3 regions of the Clostridium intestinale genome follow, and region 3 is predicted to be linked to each of the others. Evidence: riboswitches for the same ligand, from Rfam matches in the RefSeq annotation. Region 3 holds a riboswitch; each other region holds the start of a gene.
What was found. A riboswitch is a leader RNA that binds a small molecule or an ion and turns the genes downstream of it on or off. The one in region 3 is predicted to bind cobalamin.
Positions count from the first base shown of each region.

Region 1 (5,159 bases), 1.3 Mb from region 3:
CAATAAACTTTAGAAAACTTATAATCCTTAAGTAGATTTCCTAACTTCTTACTTTGGTTTCTTCCATTATCATTTATACTTACTTCTTTTTTGCCTTCATAAAGTCCTTTAGAATTGCCCTCTGTTTCCCCATGTCTAACTAAAACTATTTTCATATTCTCTCCTAAAACAAACTACTTGTGAATAATAGTAAAATTAAAAGTTCATTTAACTCAATAGATGCTCCTAAAACATCCCCAGTAACTCCATCTATTTTTTTCTCTACATAGTTTCTAAATAATATACTTACTCCAAAACCTGCTATCAATAAAATAATTCCACGTTCTTTAGCTATTACTAAAGTTAAAATACATCCTATAACAAGAGCAATTAAAAAACTTTTTTTCTCTAAAACCCCTATAAATAAATCTCCTAACCCTTCTTTTTCTCTAGCGTATTTTCTTTTATACATAAGAAAAGTTACAAAGGTTCTCCCTATAATAGGTGCTAAAACTATAGCTGTTATTGCAGTATCAAAAGGCATATCTTTAATGGCTATAAACCTCCCTAGTATCAGTAGTATAATTCCTACTGCACCAAAGGTTCCTACTCTAGAGTCTTTCATAATCTCAAGAATCTTTTCCTTACTTCGTCCTGAAAATATTCCATCTATGGTATCTCCAAATCCATCTATATGTATAGCTCCAGTAACAACTATATGAGTAACTAAAGCAAAAAAACTAGCTATGCTTACTGAAAAAATCCTAGCTGACACATAATAAACTAATGCCTCTAATCCTCCTACTATTAAACCTACTAAAGGGAAATAAGCCACACCTTTTTGAAAATTTTCTCTCTCAACCTTAAGGTTTATATTTATAGGAATTCTAGTCATGAATTGAAGTATTAAAATAAAGTTTTTCATACTACTCACCTTTTATCTTCATAGGAATACCACTTACAACAAAATAAACTTCTTTAGCTTCTTTAGCTAAATATTGATTAACTCTTCCAGCTATATCCCTAAACTCTCTTCCGAGCTTATATTCAGGAACCAATCCAGCTCCAACTTCATTAGTTATTAGAACTATTTTGGTAGTGTTTTTAAGTTCATATTCTTTAAAGCTTTTTACCATTAAACTTATTTCTTTTATGATTTCCTCTTCTTTTTTTCTAAAGTCAATATTCTTAAAATCCGCTTCCTCAAAAGACTCCATTCCATGGAAGAGCAAATTAGTAACCATTATAGTTATACAGTCAACCATTATTCCTGTATATCCCTCTTTAAGCTGCTCCTCTAAATTTTTATAACTTTCTAGGGTATCCCAGCTCTGATTTCTAGTTTCTCTATGATTTTTAACTCTTTCAACCATTTCTTCATCTTTTGGAATAGATGTAGCTATATATAAAACCCTATTCACATCTTTTAAGATGGATTCACCAAATGAGGATTTACCACTTCTAGCTCCTCCAGTAACCAATATCATGCTTCTTCCCTCCAATAATGTTCATAGTTTTTTATATCCACATTTCCTTCTTCAAAAGTTCCCATTTCATTGATTATAGCTAGAGAATTTTCTATAATATGCATAGCAAATGGGCATCCGGATCCTTCTCCTAATCTCATTGAAAAATTCAATATTGGATTTAATCCTAATTCCTTCATAGTTAGGTTATATCCTAGTTCACTAGATATATGTGAAGGAAACATGTAATCCCTAACCTCACTATCAATTCTATAAGCTAAAAGAGCTGCTACAGCTGATATAAATCCATCTATCACAATGGGCATCTTATATTTTTTAGCACCTAAATACAGTCCTACCATTCCCGCTATATCAAATCCTCCAACCTTATGAAGTATATCTAGTGGATCTTCACTTTTAGGATTATTAACCTCCAGTATTCTATTTATAACTTTCTTTTTATGAGAAAATTCATCATCATGAAGACCAGCTCCCCGACCTACTGCCTCATCTATTGAACATCCAGTAAGAGCTATTAATACGGAAGATGAAGATGTTGTATTCCCTATTCCCATCTCTCCAGTGCCTATGATATCATAACCTTCTTCCTTACATTTCCTCACAATATCTATTCCTATATTTATGGCTCTTTCAGCTTCATCTCTAGTCATAGCTTCTCCCCTTGCCATGTTAGAAGTTCCTTTTCTTATTTTTTTAATTATAAGCCCTGGATAGTTTATGTCCTCTTTTATTCCTATATCTATAACCTTTAAATCACAATTGTTCACCCTTGCTAAAACACCTATACCCGTTATTCCTCTTAAGAAATTTATAGTCTGCATAGCTGTTACAGTCTGAGGAGCAGATGCCACACCTTCTTCACATACCCCATTATCACTTGAAAATATAACAATCCCCTTTTTATTTATCTTATTGTTAACCCTTCCTGTTATACCAGCAAACTTTATAGCTATTTCCTCTAAAGTTCCAAGGCTTCCTACAGGTTTTATAAGCCTATCTAATCTTAACTTTGCCTCTTTCATTGCCTCTAAATTTAATCCCATGATTATTCCCCCAAAATAAAAAATACCAGTGATAATCCCACTGGTTTAATGTATGAAAATAAATAGTTAACTACTTAACTACTAAAAATCAATATCCCGTGGCATCTTTTCCCTCCCGAAAAATAAACCTTACTTTCTATGGCAGGTCTTCTGGCTCTGATTCTTCCTACTCCCTATCCTTCCCGAAGCTCTCACTTCAGTGGTTCATATAGGTTTCATCCTCAATACAGTAACGGGGGCTGCATGGGCTTTTAACCCATTTCCCTTTTAACCTTTTGAAAAGGCACCATAGAATAACTATTAAATTTTCTTTTATAATATCATATTAACTATAATTCTCGCAACAAATCCAAAAGTATATTATTTAGTTCTCTTGACTTTATTGCAAATCTTACAAAATTATCATTAAGTCCTTTAAAATTAGAGCATTTTCTAATCAGTACTCCCTTTTCTAGCATAATTTCATATAATTTATTTTCATCAATACCCTTTAACTCACATAAAACAAAATTACAGCTTGTTGGTATTACTCTGCTAATTACACTAATATCTTTAAGCTTAGTTAGCATATAAGGAAGCTCCTCTTTTATCCACTCTTTACTTTTATTTATGTATTCCCTATCCTCATAGGACTTTTGTAGTGCTAATTCAGCTAATGTATTTATATTCCACGGAAGTTGAGAATTTGAAAACTTCTTTAGTAGTTCCTTATTGCTAGAAATTCCATATCCAAGCCTAGCACCGGGCATTCCAAAAAACTTAGTAAATGCTCTTACAATAAATAAGCAAGAGTATTTTTTAGCTAAGTTAACTAAGGAGTTCTCTTCATCACAAAACTCTATAAAAGCTTCATCTACAATTACTTTTTTATTATTCTCTTTACAATATTCTAATAAACCCATAAATTCTTTTCTATCAATCAGATTTCCAGTGGGATTATTCGGATTTCCTATTATTATTCCGTCTAAGACCTCTAGACTTTTTCTTATTGAAGAGTAGTTATATTTAAAATCCTCACTTAAAGGCACAAAAGTAATTCTGTTATCATGTTTCAAAGCAAATTCCTCATACTCTACAAAAGATGGAACTATAATTCCTATGCTTTTAACTGAAGATATAAATAAATCCAAAACCTCCGAAGCACCATTACCTAAAATTATTTCATCCATATCCAAATTAGTCTCATAATATGTTTTTACATAAGTAATAATACTTTCCTTAAGCTTTCTATATTTGTAATCTGGATACCTAACTACTTCTTTATAAATTTCATCTAAAGCTTCTCTAAATTTCCCTGGTACTCCTAATGGATTTATATTAGAGCTAAAATCTAATATTTGCCTTCCTTTTAAAACACCATCTGTGTAAATATCACCACCATGTTTATTAGCCAATTTTGCCCTTCCTTTCCCTATCATTAAGTATAAATTTCTCTATAGTATAAGCAACTCCATTTTCTTCATTACTCTTTGTTATAAAATTAGCTACTTTTTTAACCTCTTCTTTCGCGTTTCCCATCGCAACTCCCAGTCCTGCATATTCAATCATCTCTAAATCATTAGTGCCATCACCTATTGCTATTATTTCTTCTCTTTTTATTCCTAAAATCTCTCCTAAAACTTCTAATCCTTTAGCTTTACTAGAACCCTTGTACATAAATTCTAGTAAATGATCCAAGCTTCTTACAATTGCATACTTTTCATGTAATTCCCTTGGAACTACTTTGGTTAGTTCTTCTATATATTTTTCATCACCTTTAACTAAAATCTTTACTAATTTTTGATCCTCTATTTTATCCTTTTGAAAATCTTTTTGAAGTATTTCCATCTCAGGATATCTATTAATTTGATACCTATGTTCACTTATATCTTCTGTTAATATTCCATTTAAAGTATGAACTTCTATAACAGTCTCTTTTCTTTTATACTTTTTATAAACCTCTTTAAGATTTTTATCTTTAAGACTCTTCTCATAAACTAGAGAATAATCTCTTGTGTTGTATATTGTACAGCCGTTATTAGCAATTACATACTCTTCTTCACCCTCTAAGCCTAATTCCTCAATCAGTTCTTTTACTGATTGTATTATTCTCCCCGTGGTGATTACTACTTTGACTCCCAGTTTTGCAGCTACATTTATAGCTCTTTTTGTTTCTTTAGTTAACTCCTTATTGTCATTTAGTAAGGTACCATCAATATCTACAGCTACTAACTTATACATTTAAATCTCACTTCCAAAACAAAATTTTTCAAAAACATAAGCTACTCCATCTTCTTCATTACTTTTAGTTATGAAATCAGCCTTATTTTTGACCTCTTCTCGAGCATTTCCCATAGCAACCCCAAGTCCTGCATACTCTATCATATCTAAATCATTAAGTTCATCCCCAATTGAGATAATTTCTTCTCTCTTTATTCCCAAGTGCTTCCCCAAAACAGCTATTCCAGATGCCTTTGTGGAACCCTTGTACATAAACTCAAACATATGATTTAAAGCCCTAACAACTGTATACTTCTCTATAAGTTCCTCTGGTATACTAGAGTACATGCTTTCTATTACATGAGACTCACCAAATACTAAAAGCTTTAATATCTTATCTTCATCCTTAACATCCTTCAGGATATCTATTGTTTTTAATTCCATATAGGGC
Region 1 covers NZ_CP121166.1:34,405-39,563, reverse strand. The annotation lists gene cobC (alpha-ribazole phosphatase) at 1-155, opposite strand, end outside; gene cobS (adenosylcobinamide-GDP ribazoletransferase) at 164-904, opposite strand; gene cobU (bifunctional adenosylcobinamide kinase/adenosylcobinamide-phosphate guanylyltransferase) at 906-1,466, opposite strand; gene cobT (nicotinate-nucleotide--dimethylbenzimidazole phosphoribosyltransferase) at 1,463-2,509, opposite strand; cobalamin riboswitch at 2,633-2,815, opposite strand; gene P8F83_RS00155 (pyridoxal phosphate-dependent aminotransferase) at 2,839-3,903, opposite strand; gene P8F83_RS00150 (Cof-type HAD-IIB family hydrolase) at 3,896-4,729, opposite strand; gene P8F83_RS00145 (Cof-type HAD-IIB family hydrolase) at 4,730-5,159, opposite strand, start outside.
Region 1: another riboswitch for cobalamin. It lies ahead of cobT (nicotinate-nucleotide--dimethylbenzimidazole phosphoribosyltransferase); the one in region 3 lies ahead of P8F83_RS17370 (sirohydrochlorin cobaltochelatase).

Region 2 (5,159 bases), 1.0 Mb from region 3:
ATATGAGAAGAACTTCCTGTTACTGATGGAATTTTTAAAGATGAAAGCACAAAAACAAAGGCTCCTGCCATTGCAATAAGTGTTATAGACCTTCTATTTTCTGCTATAGTTTTCTTAAGTGAAATATACCCTAAAACTAAAAATGGAAGACTTATAACTCCCCATAAAATACAGTACTTTGGTGAAAGGTATCCTTCCATTATATGCATAGCATTAGCTGCTGGCGTTATTCCAAAAATTATTGCAAATGCTATCGCAATAATTATAAACTTCTTTTCTTTTTTATTCATATTATTAACCCCCTTGATTTCTTAATCTAAAAAATATTCTTTAATTCCTGAACTGTTTTAGGATAGAGATTTTCATCTTTTAATAATTCTTTTTCTAAAAGTAGTTCATACACCTCTAACATAGTTGGCTTTTTAAGGTTTGCTTTTTTTAAAACTTCTTGATCCTTAAATATCTCTATAGGTGTACCATCAGCTATTATTTTTCTATCAGAAAAAACAACAACTCTTTCTGCCCATCTATAAACAAAATCAACATCATGAGTGGATATCAGCATGGTCTTTCCTTCTAATCTCAGCTTATCTAAAACTTCCTCAAGCATTATGGAGTTTACAGGGTCTAACGATGCTGTAGGTTCATCAAAAATTATGATTTCAGGTTTCATAGCGATTATATCTGCAATACTTACTCTTTTCTTTTCTCCTCCACTTAAATAATGAGGAGGCCTATCTTGAAAATCTAATAGGTTCATGTACACTAGGGCCTGATGCACCCTATCTATCACCTCTTGTTTTGAATGTTTTAGGTTCATGGGCCCAAAAGCGACTTCTGATTTTACAGTAGATGCTATTATCTGATTATCAGGATCTTGAAAAACAATCCCTATATTTTTTCTTAATTCTTTCATGTTTTTCTTGTTTATGATGGTACCTCTATATGTTATTTCTCCATCATCAGCCATGAATACCCCATTCATGTTTAAGAAAAAAGTTGATTTCCCAGAACCATTAGAGCCTACTACGGCTATTTTTTCTCCTTCATGAACCTCTAGATTTATTCCCTCTAAAGCAACTTTTCCATTTCCATAGGTGTAATGTAAATCATCTATTTTTAATATTACTTTCTTCATAAAAATCTCCTCTTATTTTGTAAAACTCCAAAGTCCAACTAAAAAAATTATAAAGAGAAATGCCCAAAACACTAGCTTTTTATCTAACTTCTTTTCTTCCTCTAAAAATATAAGTTCTCCATCATAACACCTTGCTTCCATGGCATCATAATATGCATTTGCTTTCTTAAAAGAAACAATCAGCATGTTGCTCCCAATCCTTCCAAAGGTATAATAAGAGGTTTTGATGTCACAGTACCCAAGACGGGCCTCTGCTGAATTTTTCATTTTACTTGATACATCCATCAAAACAAAAATGTATCTATAAATCATATTCATAAGTTCTATAATAAGTTTCGGAACATGGGCCTTTCTAAGTACATATATGATATCTGAAGATGGAGTAGAAAGTGACATCATTTGAAGAGCACTTATGGCTCCTAAAATCTTCAAAAGTAAAAATACCCCTTTTGTAAGCATCTCTTTTGAAGTAAACACATACCCAACACCTAAGTAAAGGTTGTACTCTCCTATTGGATTTCTTGAAATATCCACACTTATGGTAAAAATACTTATTAAAATAAAAACAATAGGAATCATAAGTACCGATAGATAATCTCTTAAAGAAAGACCACCTTTTATAATAGTAAGATAGTCCATCCCCAAAATTACTGAAACAGATACGTATGGATTATCTAATAAAATACACATAGCTATCATGGCAATTGAAAAAAGTATCTTAAAGCTTGAGTTCCAATGCTTCATTTTTGAAGCATAAGCATAAAAATCAATTGAAATATTTTCTCCATGTTTATGTCTTATTCTTTTATTACTTTTTTTCCTTAAGATATTGTTTTTTCCCACCTAATGACTCCTTTGAATCTTATTTCATCTACTCTACAAGCCTTAACTCTATTCATAAATACTTAAATTCCCCCTTATCTATATACTAATAATATTGTATCTTCATTCCAAAATAACATGTACAGAAACAAGTAAATTAATTAAACCCATCATGAAGTCTTTAAAAGACTTCTACAGCAATAATGTGTAAAAAAAATCCTCCTAACTCAAAGTTAGAAGGACACAACAAAAAACTATACCCATATAAGTATATTAAGTACATATTTATTATGACTCCTCCATCGCTCGTAGAGACTTTAGTCAAAAATATAGGCAGGTCTTCTGACTCAAAGATCATAATTTAAGTACGTCTTCCCTAAAACTTAAGTGACATCTTGTACCTAAACTCCCTTAATACAGCTACGGGATAGCTCAGGATTTTCACCTGATTCCCTTTTAATCAATCACGTTACTGATTAAACCTATATTTCATTATTAAATTTACTAATAGATTCCAATATTATCATGGTAAGAATACCATTATTATGCTGAAAAATCAATACTACATTTAAAATAGAGTTTGAATAAGTCTATCAGATGGTGATGGAATAACTTCAGCATTAACAAGTAAACCCTTCTCTTCCATCTCAGCTTTCCCTGCTTCTATCCCTACTTCTACTGCTCCTACATTACCTGTAAAAGTAAAGTAGGATTTCCCTCCAAGTCCTGTACCAAGCCTAAGTTCTATAGGTTCTAAACTTGCAGATTTTAAAATTTTATCTGCTGCAACTACCATGTTAGCTATTGAAAAAGCTTCAATTATCCCTAAAGCTTGAACTTTCTCTGGCATTGTTGCCCCAGTAATTGCTGGAAAAACTAGAGGACTTACATTTGGTATAATTATTGAATCAATCCAAAACTCATCTGCTGTTTTCTCTCCAACACTTACTGATTCCTTAACAGATTCAACATCTCCAGTAACTATTGCAATATATTTTCCTGGGCATGTGGAACTTGCAGTAACTATCTCAACATCAGAAACCTTAACCATTTGGTCTGAGGAAAAAATACCTCTTGATATACTTGTAAATTCAACTATTCCTATTGCGTTAGCCATATTAATTCCTCCTTATAGATATAAAGTCATTTGTGATTTCTGTTATAGTTCCTGATATACTTGCATGAATAGGTGCACCTAAACTGCCTTCTGGTATATCACCTATCAAATCACCTGCTTCAACATGGGCCCCTACTAGAACAACTGAAGTTGCTGGCGCACCAACATGTTGACTTCTTAGTACATGTACCTCTTCAGGTTCAACAAAACCATCTATAAAAGGTGCAGGTCTATCAAAACTTTTTAATCCAAGTCTTGCAATAAGTCTTTTACTTGGTACTAATCTATATTGACGGGCCTTTCTTGGTTCAAACTTATCCTTGATGGGCCTATACTTAATCTTTTGCTCAAAAAGCTTTTCTTTAAAATATACATTAGAGGCCTTAGGATAAAGTCCTGCTGGGCAAGAAAATAACTCACATAAATTACATTGACAACATAGCTGAGCATTCTTTTGCCCTTCTACATTCTCTAGATTATAAGCCATCGCTCTCATCATTTTATGAGGCTGTGTATCATGTCCTAAAAGATAACGTGGACACATATCTGTACACATTCTGCATTGTTCACAAGAAGCTCTATTTACTCTTCTAGCTTGATTCATTTCTGTTGATTTTTTACGTATTAAAGAATGTTCTTTTTTAAGTATTACAAAACCCTTGTTTTTCTTAGTAATATATCCATCTAGATTTTTCATAACTGGGCCCATCATAGGTCCACCATCAATAACTGCATAATCATCAAAATCTGTTACCCCACTAAGTTTTAATACATCCATTATCTTAGTACCAACTGGTACACAAGCTGTTACTGGACTTGGTACATCACCTGAAACAGTTATATATTTTCTGGTTACTGATTTTCCAAGTGATGCATTATAAATGTTTAGTGAAGTTTCGCTATTTACAACTACACATCCTACTTGAATCGGAATTCCAGCCTCAGGAACAACTCGTCCTGTTAATTCATAAACTAAAACCTGTTCATCTCCAGCTGGATAGATATCTTGAAGTTCTTTAACCTCAATCTTTTCATTAAGGTTAAGTTCAATTATTCTATTTCTCAAAATAGAAATTACCTCTTTATGTTTTTCTTTTACACCTATAATTCCTTTCTTTGCTGAAACTAATTCTCTAGCAGCTTCAAACCCCTTAATTATTTCATTAGGATAGATTTTCATAAGCTGCTGATCCACCCTTAATAAAGGTTCACATTCGGCTCCATTTAAAAGTATAAATTCTGCCTTCCCAGATAGTTTTGCATGAGTAGGAAATCCTGCCCCTCCTGCACCAATAACTCCTGCATCTTTTACTTTATCTAAAAGATTCATAGTTTGTACTCCCCCCCTTAATTCTTTTATGCCACGACGTTGTTAATTAATGACTTTAATGAAATCCTTACAGGATTTCTACAGCACTAAAGTGTATAACGTTTTCAAATTGTCTATTTAAGGGTATTGTAGCACAAATTTAAAGTTGACAGTTAGTAATATTAAGTACTCTTGAAGGTCTGTTTTTTACCTAAAAAAGTCTCTATGAAAATTTAAATACTCCACATATTCCTTTTTAAGACCTTGGTCGATTATTACTAAATTTCGTGCTTTTATTACATAATTTTAGCTTGTACGTATATACATGGTATAATATAGTAAAGATTATTTATATTAAAAGGAGGAGTTATTTATGTTTTCATTTAAAAAAGAAGATGTTTGGATTGGCTACTCTTTAAAGGATTTATCAAAAGTTATTAGAGTATTATTAGATAATAATATAGAATATACAAACAATAAAGTTAGTACCTTAAAAAATGATGAAAATACAAATTTAAGAAGAAATGATGAAACTCAATATACTATAACTGTAAGTAAAAGAAATGCCAAGGAAGCTAAATATCTTATAAATAATGTTTTAAGTAAAGATGTCTAACTAGTGCTTTCTTTTAATTATCTAATATAAAATACATAAATACCATAAAAGGAGGCTTTCCTATGTCAACTATAGGTGAGAGAAGCTTTGAAGGTTTCTCGAATGAAACTATAGATTTTTTAAAAAATCTAAAAGAAAATAATAATAAATTGTGGTT
Region 2 covers NZ_CP121166.1:2,357,739-2,362,897, forward strand. The annotation lists gene P8F83_RS12350 (energy-coupling factor ABC transporter permease) at 1-290, opposite strand, end outside; gene P8F83_RS12355 (energy-coupling factor ABC transporter ATP-binding protein) at 317-1,138, opposite strand; gene cbiQ (cobalt ECF transporter T component CbiQ) at 1,151-1,981, opposite strand; cobalamin riboswitch at 2,276-2,461, opposite strand; gene P8F83_RS12365 (BMC domain-containing protein) at 2,529-3,077, opposite strand; gene P8F83_RS12370 (4Fe-4S dicluster domain-containing protein) at 3,079-4,407, opposite strand; gene P8F83_RS12375 (hypothetical protein) at 4,760-5,002, shown strand; gene P8F83_RS12380 (DUF2461 domain-containing protein) at 5,065-5,159, shown strand, end outside.
Region 2: another riboswitch for cobalamin. It lies ahead of cbiQ (cobalt ECF transporter T component CbiQ); the one in region 3 lies ahead of P8F83_RS17370 (sirohydrochlorin cobaltochelatase).

Region 3 (5,159 bases):
TAGCCTTCATCTCTATTTCAATTGTTTCCTTTAAAGCTTCTTCTGACATTGGGTAAACTATTCCTGAAGTTCCAAGTATACTTATTCCACCTAATATATTAAGTCTAGGATTAAAGGTCCTTTTAGCTACTTCTTCTCCTTCTGGAACAAAAATAGTTATCTCTACTCCTTTATCTTCTGGAAGAACTTTAGTTACTTCTTTTTCTATCATAAGTCTTGGAACTGGATTTATTGCAGCATCTCCCTTTTTTACATAAAGGCCTTCTCCACAAACTACTCCTACACCTTTTCCACCTTTTAGAGAATATCTATCCTTCGATTTCTTAGCTGTTGCCCATATTTCTATTCCGTGGGTTACATCTGGGTCATCTCCCCCATCTTTTACTACACAACAAGAAACAAAGTTTTCTCCTCTTTCTATAGTTTTTATAGGAAGCTTAAGTGGTATTCCTGCTGGAGTATCAATATCTATAAACTCTAAATTAATGTCTTTATAAAGCATTACTGTAGCGGCTTTCGCAGCTCCAGTTGCACAAGAACCAGTAGTATAACCACATCTTAGCTTTTTCCCTCCAGCATTAACATACATGTCTAACATTATTCTCTCTCCACCAGCATATACATAAGAGCATTTACTATAGCTGCAGCTATATTACTTCCACCTTTTCTCCCTCTTATAGTTATCATAGGAATATCAAGTTTTTCTATTTCTTCTTTAGACTCCCTAGCCCCTACAAACCCTACAGGTGCTCCAATTATAAACTTAGGATTAGCTTTTCCCTCTTCATATAAGCTCTTTAGATTAAACATTGCTGTAGGTGCATTTCCAAATACGTAAAACTCTACTCCTTCTTCTGATGCTTTAGCTACAGCTGCCATTGAACGAGTTATTTTTTCTTCCTTAGCTTTTTTAGCTACTTCTTCAAGAGATACATAAGTTATGACCTCACACCCTAACTGTTTTAGAGCTTTTTTATTTATACCAGCTGCAATCATGTTTGTATCTGTATATATTTTCACTCCACTTTTAAGAAGTTTTTTAGCTTCCTCTATAGCACCGTCTCTTATATAAACTAAATCTTTATATTCAAAATCTGCTGATGTATGGATAACTCTTTTTACTATAGAAAGTTCTTCCTCAGTAAAGTTATGAGTTCCCATCTCACTCCCTATTATTTCAAAACTTCTTTGCTCTATTTCCATTGGATTCTTAATGTACTCCACGACTCTTCTCCTTACAACTGTTAATTATTTCTTTAAGAAACTCTATATTTGAGAAAAAATGAATATGAGCATATGCTCCTAAAGTATTTTTCTTAATATATCCACATTTCCAACTTTTCAAGCTTCCATCATAAGCTCTTTTCTCTAAAGTATAAACCTTCTCTTCATCAGAATTTATAGTTGATTTATGAAACTCATGTGCTCTTACTTTTAATGCTCTTCTTATTAAGGAGTTTTCTTTAACATCTATAAAGGTGTATCCAAAGTTATTTAGTTTATCAGTCATAACTGATTCTCCTTTAAATACTCCAACCATTTTCTCCCCTTCTATTTCTTCCATAAGGTACATAAGGCCTCCACACTCTGCATAACAAGGCAGTCCGTCTTCAAGCTTATCTTTAAGACTTCGTATGAAGCTTGTATTTTTAGATAACTCTTCTCTAAAAACCTCTGGATAACCTCCACCTATATATATGAAGTCAAGTTTATCAGGCAACTTTTCATCCTCTAAAGGTGAAAAATACTTAATCTCTCCTATTTCCTCTAAAAGTTCTATATTCTCCTTATAATAAAATGAAAAAGCCTTATCCCTAGCTATTCCTATTTTTAGTCCCCTTTTTCTTAGGTGAAAATTATCATTAAATCTTTCTGTTTCTACTAAACAGTTAAGTAATCTATCAACATCAACATTATCCTCTATAAGCTCTGCTATTGTGGATATTTTTTCATCTAAATCATCTACTTCTGAACTTTGAACTAATCCTAAATGCCTTGATTTTAATGATATTCTTTCATCTTTAGGTACATATCCTAAAAGCGGTACATCTATCTTTTTATCGAATATAGTTTTTAATAATGAATAATGACTTTCAGTTATATTATTGAGTATTATTCCTGCAAAGTCTGTTCCTGAAAACTCTAATATTCCACTAACTTCAGAAACAAAGGTAACACTTGAAGCTCTAGGGGTAAGCACTAAAATCACAGGTATATCTAAAAGCTGAGATACATGTGCTGTTGATGCTTCTGAGGTGCATCCCATACCATCATATATTCCCATTACACCTTCTATTATTCCGATTTCTCCTCTGCCTCTTGAATAAACTGCTTTAAGCCCATATTCTCCTTGCAAAAAATAATCAAGATTTCTAGAAGGATTTCCTGTTACCTTTTCATGAAAAGCTGGGTCTATATAGTCTGGTCCAATTTTGTAAGGTGCAATATCATATCCTTTATCTTTAAGTAATCTCATAAGACCTAAAGTAAATGTGGTTTTTCCTCCACCTGAACAGTTAGATGCAATTATTATTGATTTCATAAGGACCTCCTTATTTTAATTCATAATTCCCTTTTTACTTTCACCCATTCCCTCATATTTACCATTTATAGCTTCTTCTAGATGCCTTAAATATATATTTCTAATTTCTTTATATTCTCCTAAACCTTTAAATATCTTTTTAACCTCTATGCCTTCCTCTTTGAGTCTTAGATACCAAGATTCCTCTTCCTCAGAAAATATATCATTTTTAGCATGGTCTCCTGCTACCAAAAGGAATGGTGTTAAATTTATTTCTTTAACATTATATTTTTTTAAAGTCTTAATTACCCCTTCTATAGATGGATAACCTTCAACAGTTCCTACAAATGCATTATCATAATCTAGTTCTCTAAACCTATTTTGAAGACAACCATAACAGGAGCTTGCTGGATGATTGGTTCCGTGTCCTACTAATAGAACATTCTCTCCCTTTGGCATAACTTTTTTAAGCTCATCAATTAAATCATCGTAATCTAAATTAACTTCTTCTGATTGGAAGTATAACAAAGGTCGTCCTATAATCAAATTCTTAAAGCTCTCTTTATAGCTATTTACAACTCTCTTTATATAGTCATATTCTTCTCCTGGAATTATATGAAGCGGTTGTACAACAACTTCATCATATCCACATAACTTGAGACTCTTTAAGGCTTCTTCTGGTGTCATTACATTCATATCATATTTATCTTTTAAACTTTTTATTATCATATGTGAGGTAAACGCCCTAAAAATATCATATTCATTTCTATATTTTTCCTCTACTTCTTTTTCAATAACCACTATGGTTTTATCTAAGGTATCTAAGTGGGATGTTCCAAAACTTGTAATTAAGATTGCTTTTTTCATTACTTCAACTCCTATAAAAAAACCTCTATCCATTTGGATAGAGGTAAAAGTGCAAGACAAATATAATGGTAATATAATTCCACCTATTCTTATATCACTTTCCTTCCCTCCGAAGGATTAGCTATAAAAAATTAGGCAGGTCTCCTGACTTAGGGTTCATCCTCCTTCTTCCTTCCCAGTAAAACCAGTGGATCATTAGAATTCGTCACCCTTTACAGTAGCGGGGGCTGTAGAGGCTTTTAACCTCTTTCCCTTTTAAATTTATTTCCCAGGAAATAAATACCATAACTTCTCTTGTTATTCTGTTAATGAAATTATATCTCAAAAAGCAAACTTATACAAATACTTTCCTACACTAAAAATTTATTTAACACTTGCTTAAATTCATCTTCACTTTCTGTAATAAAGGCTTCAAATTCTGCTCCATTAAGCTTAACAGCCTTATCTAATTCTAATAAAAATTCCGGTACCTTATCTTGAAGTATGTCACCATAATAGTCACCTATTCTAGTTTTACCTTCACCTAGATCACCTTTAATATGAAGTTCAAAAACATTTTTAGGTCCATCTCCAACTCTTTTCATCTTTCCGCAAAAACCTATATTCCCAACTTCATGAACCCCACAAGAATTAGGGCATCCTGAAATATGTACTCTTGGAAGTAAATCTTCCTTTACACCCTCAGCCCTAAACATCTCTATCATCTCATTTAAAGTTTTTTGTCCATTTAAAACTCCCATTTGGCAGATAGGTGTACCAATGCAAGCAACAGATTGTTCTAATCTTGTTTCTCCACCTAACCCCTCTGTAAGACTAACTATTTTTTCTGCTTCTTCCCCATTTAAGTTTCTTATATATAAACCTTCCTCCATAGTAAGTCTTATTTCAACATCATCCATATTTTCTATTTCATCTATAAGAGTTTTTAACACAGATAATTTTAGTTGTCCTCCTACTGGATGGAAGTATACGCTATATAAGCCTTTTTGTTTTTGAGCTATAATTCTCTTATTATTTATTGTAATTTCCTTACCTTCTTTTGTTAAATCTTTTATCTCCAAGTCTAAAGGCAAGTTCTCAGCTTTCTTAACTTCTTCTAAATGTTTTTTATAACATTTTATAAAATCATCTTTACCCATTCTGTCTAAAATATATCTGACACGGGCTTTTCCATGATTTTTATAATCTCCTTCAGCCATAAATAAATTAGTTATAGCCTCAACATGATATAAAATATCTTTTGGTTCTATTAGTTCTCCAAGTTCTACTCCAAGCTTTGGATTTCTTCCTAATCCTCCACCTATATACACCTTAAAATATTCCTTACCATCTACTTTAACTGCCAAAAACCCTTGATCTGTCACAGTTGCATGTGAGGCATCTTTATCATTGCTTGAAAAAGCAACCTTAAGCTTTCTAGGCAATTTATAGCTAGTAATCTTCTTCATAAAATGTTTATTAACAGCCATAGCATAAGGCGTTACATCAAAAGCCTCGTCTATATCTACCCCAGATAAAGGAGAAATAGCTACATTTCTTGGAAAACTTCCCCCAGCTCCTCTTGTATAAATTCCATTCTTTAAAGCCTCAACCATTACTTCACATATACCATCTATATCAAGTCCATGTAATTGTATAGCTTGCCTAGTTGTAAGGTGAATCCCTTCTAAATCATATTTGTTTGCAAAATCATAAACTAACTTAAGCTGCTCTTTAGAGGCTATCCCCGACATAATTCTAAGCCTAATCATAAATTCCTTTCCACTTCTAT
Region 3 covers NZ_CP121166.1:3,375,535-3,380,693, forward strand. The annotation lists gene cbiD (cobalt-precorrin-5B (C(1))-methyltransferase CbiD) at 1-598, opposite strand, end outside; gene P8F83_RS17360 (precorrin-8X methylmutase) at 598-1,203, opposite strand; gene P8F83_RS17365 (cobyrinic acid a,c-diamide synthase CobB) at 1,211-2,542, opposite strand; gene P8F83_RS17370 (sirohydrochlorin cobaltochelatase) at 2,558-3,388, opposite strand; cobalamin riboswitch at 3,506-3,690, opposite strand; gene P8F83_RS17375 (nitrite/sulfite reductase) at 3,739-5,159, opposite strand, start outside.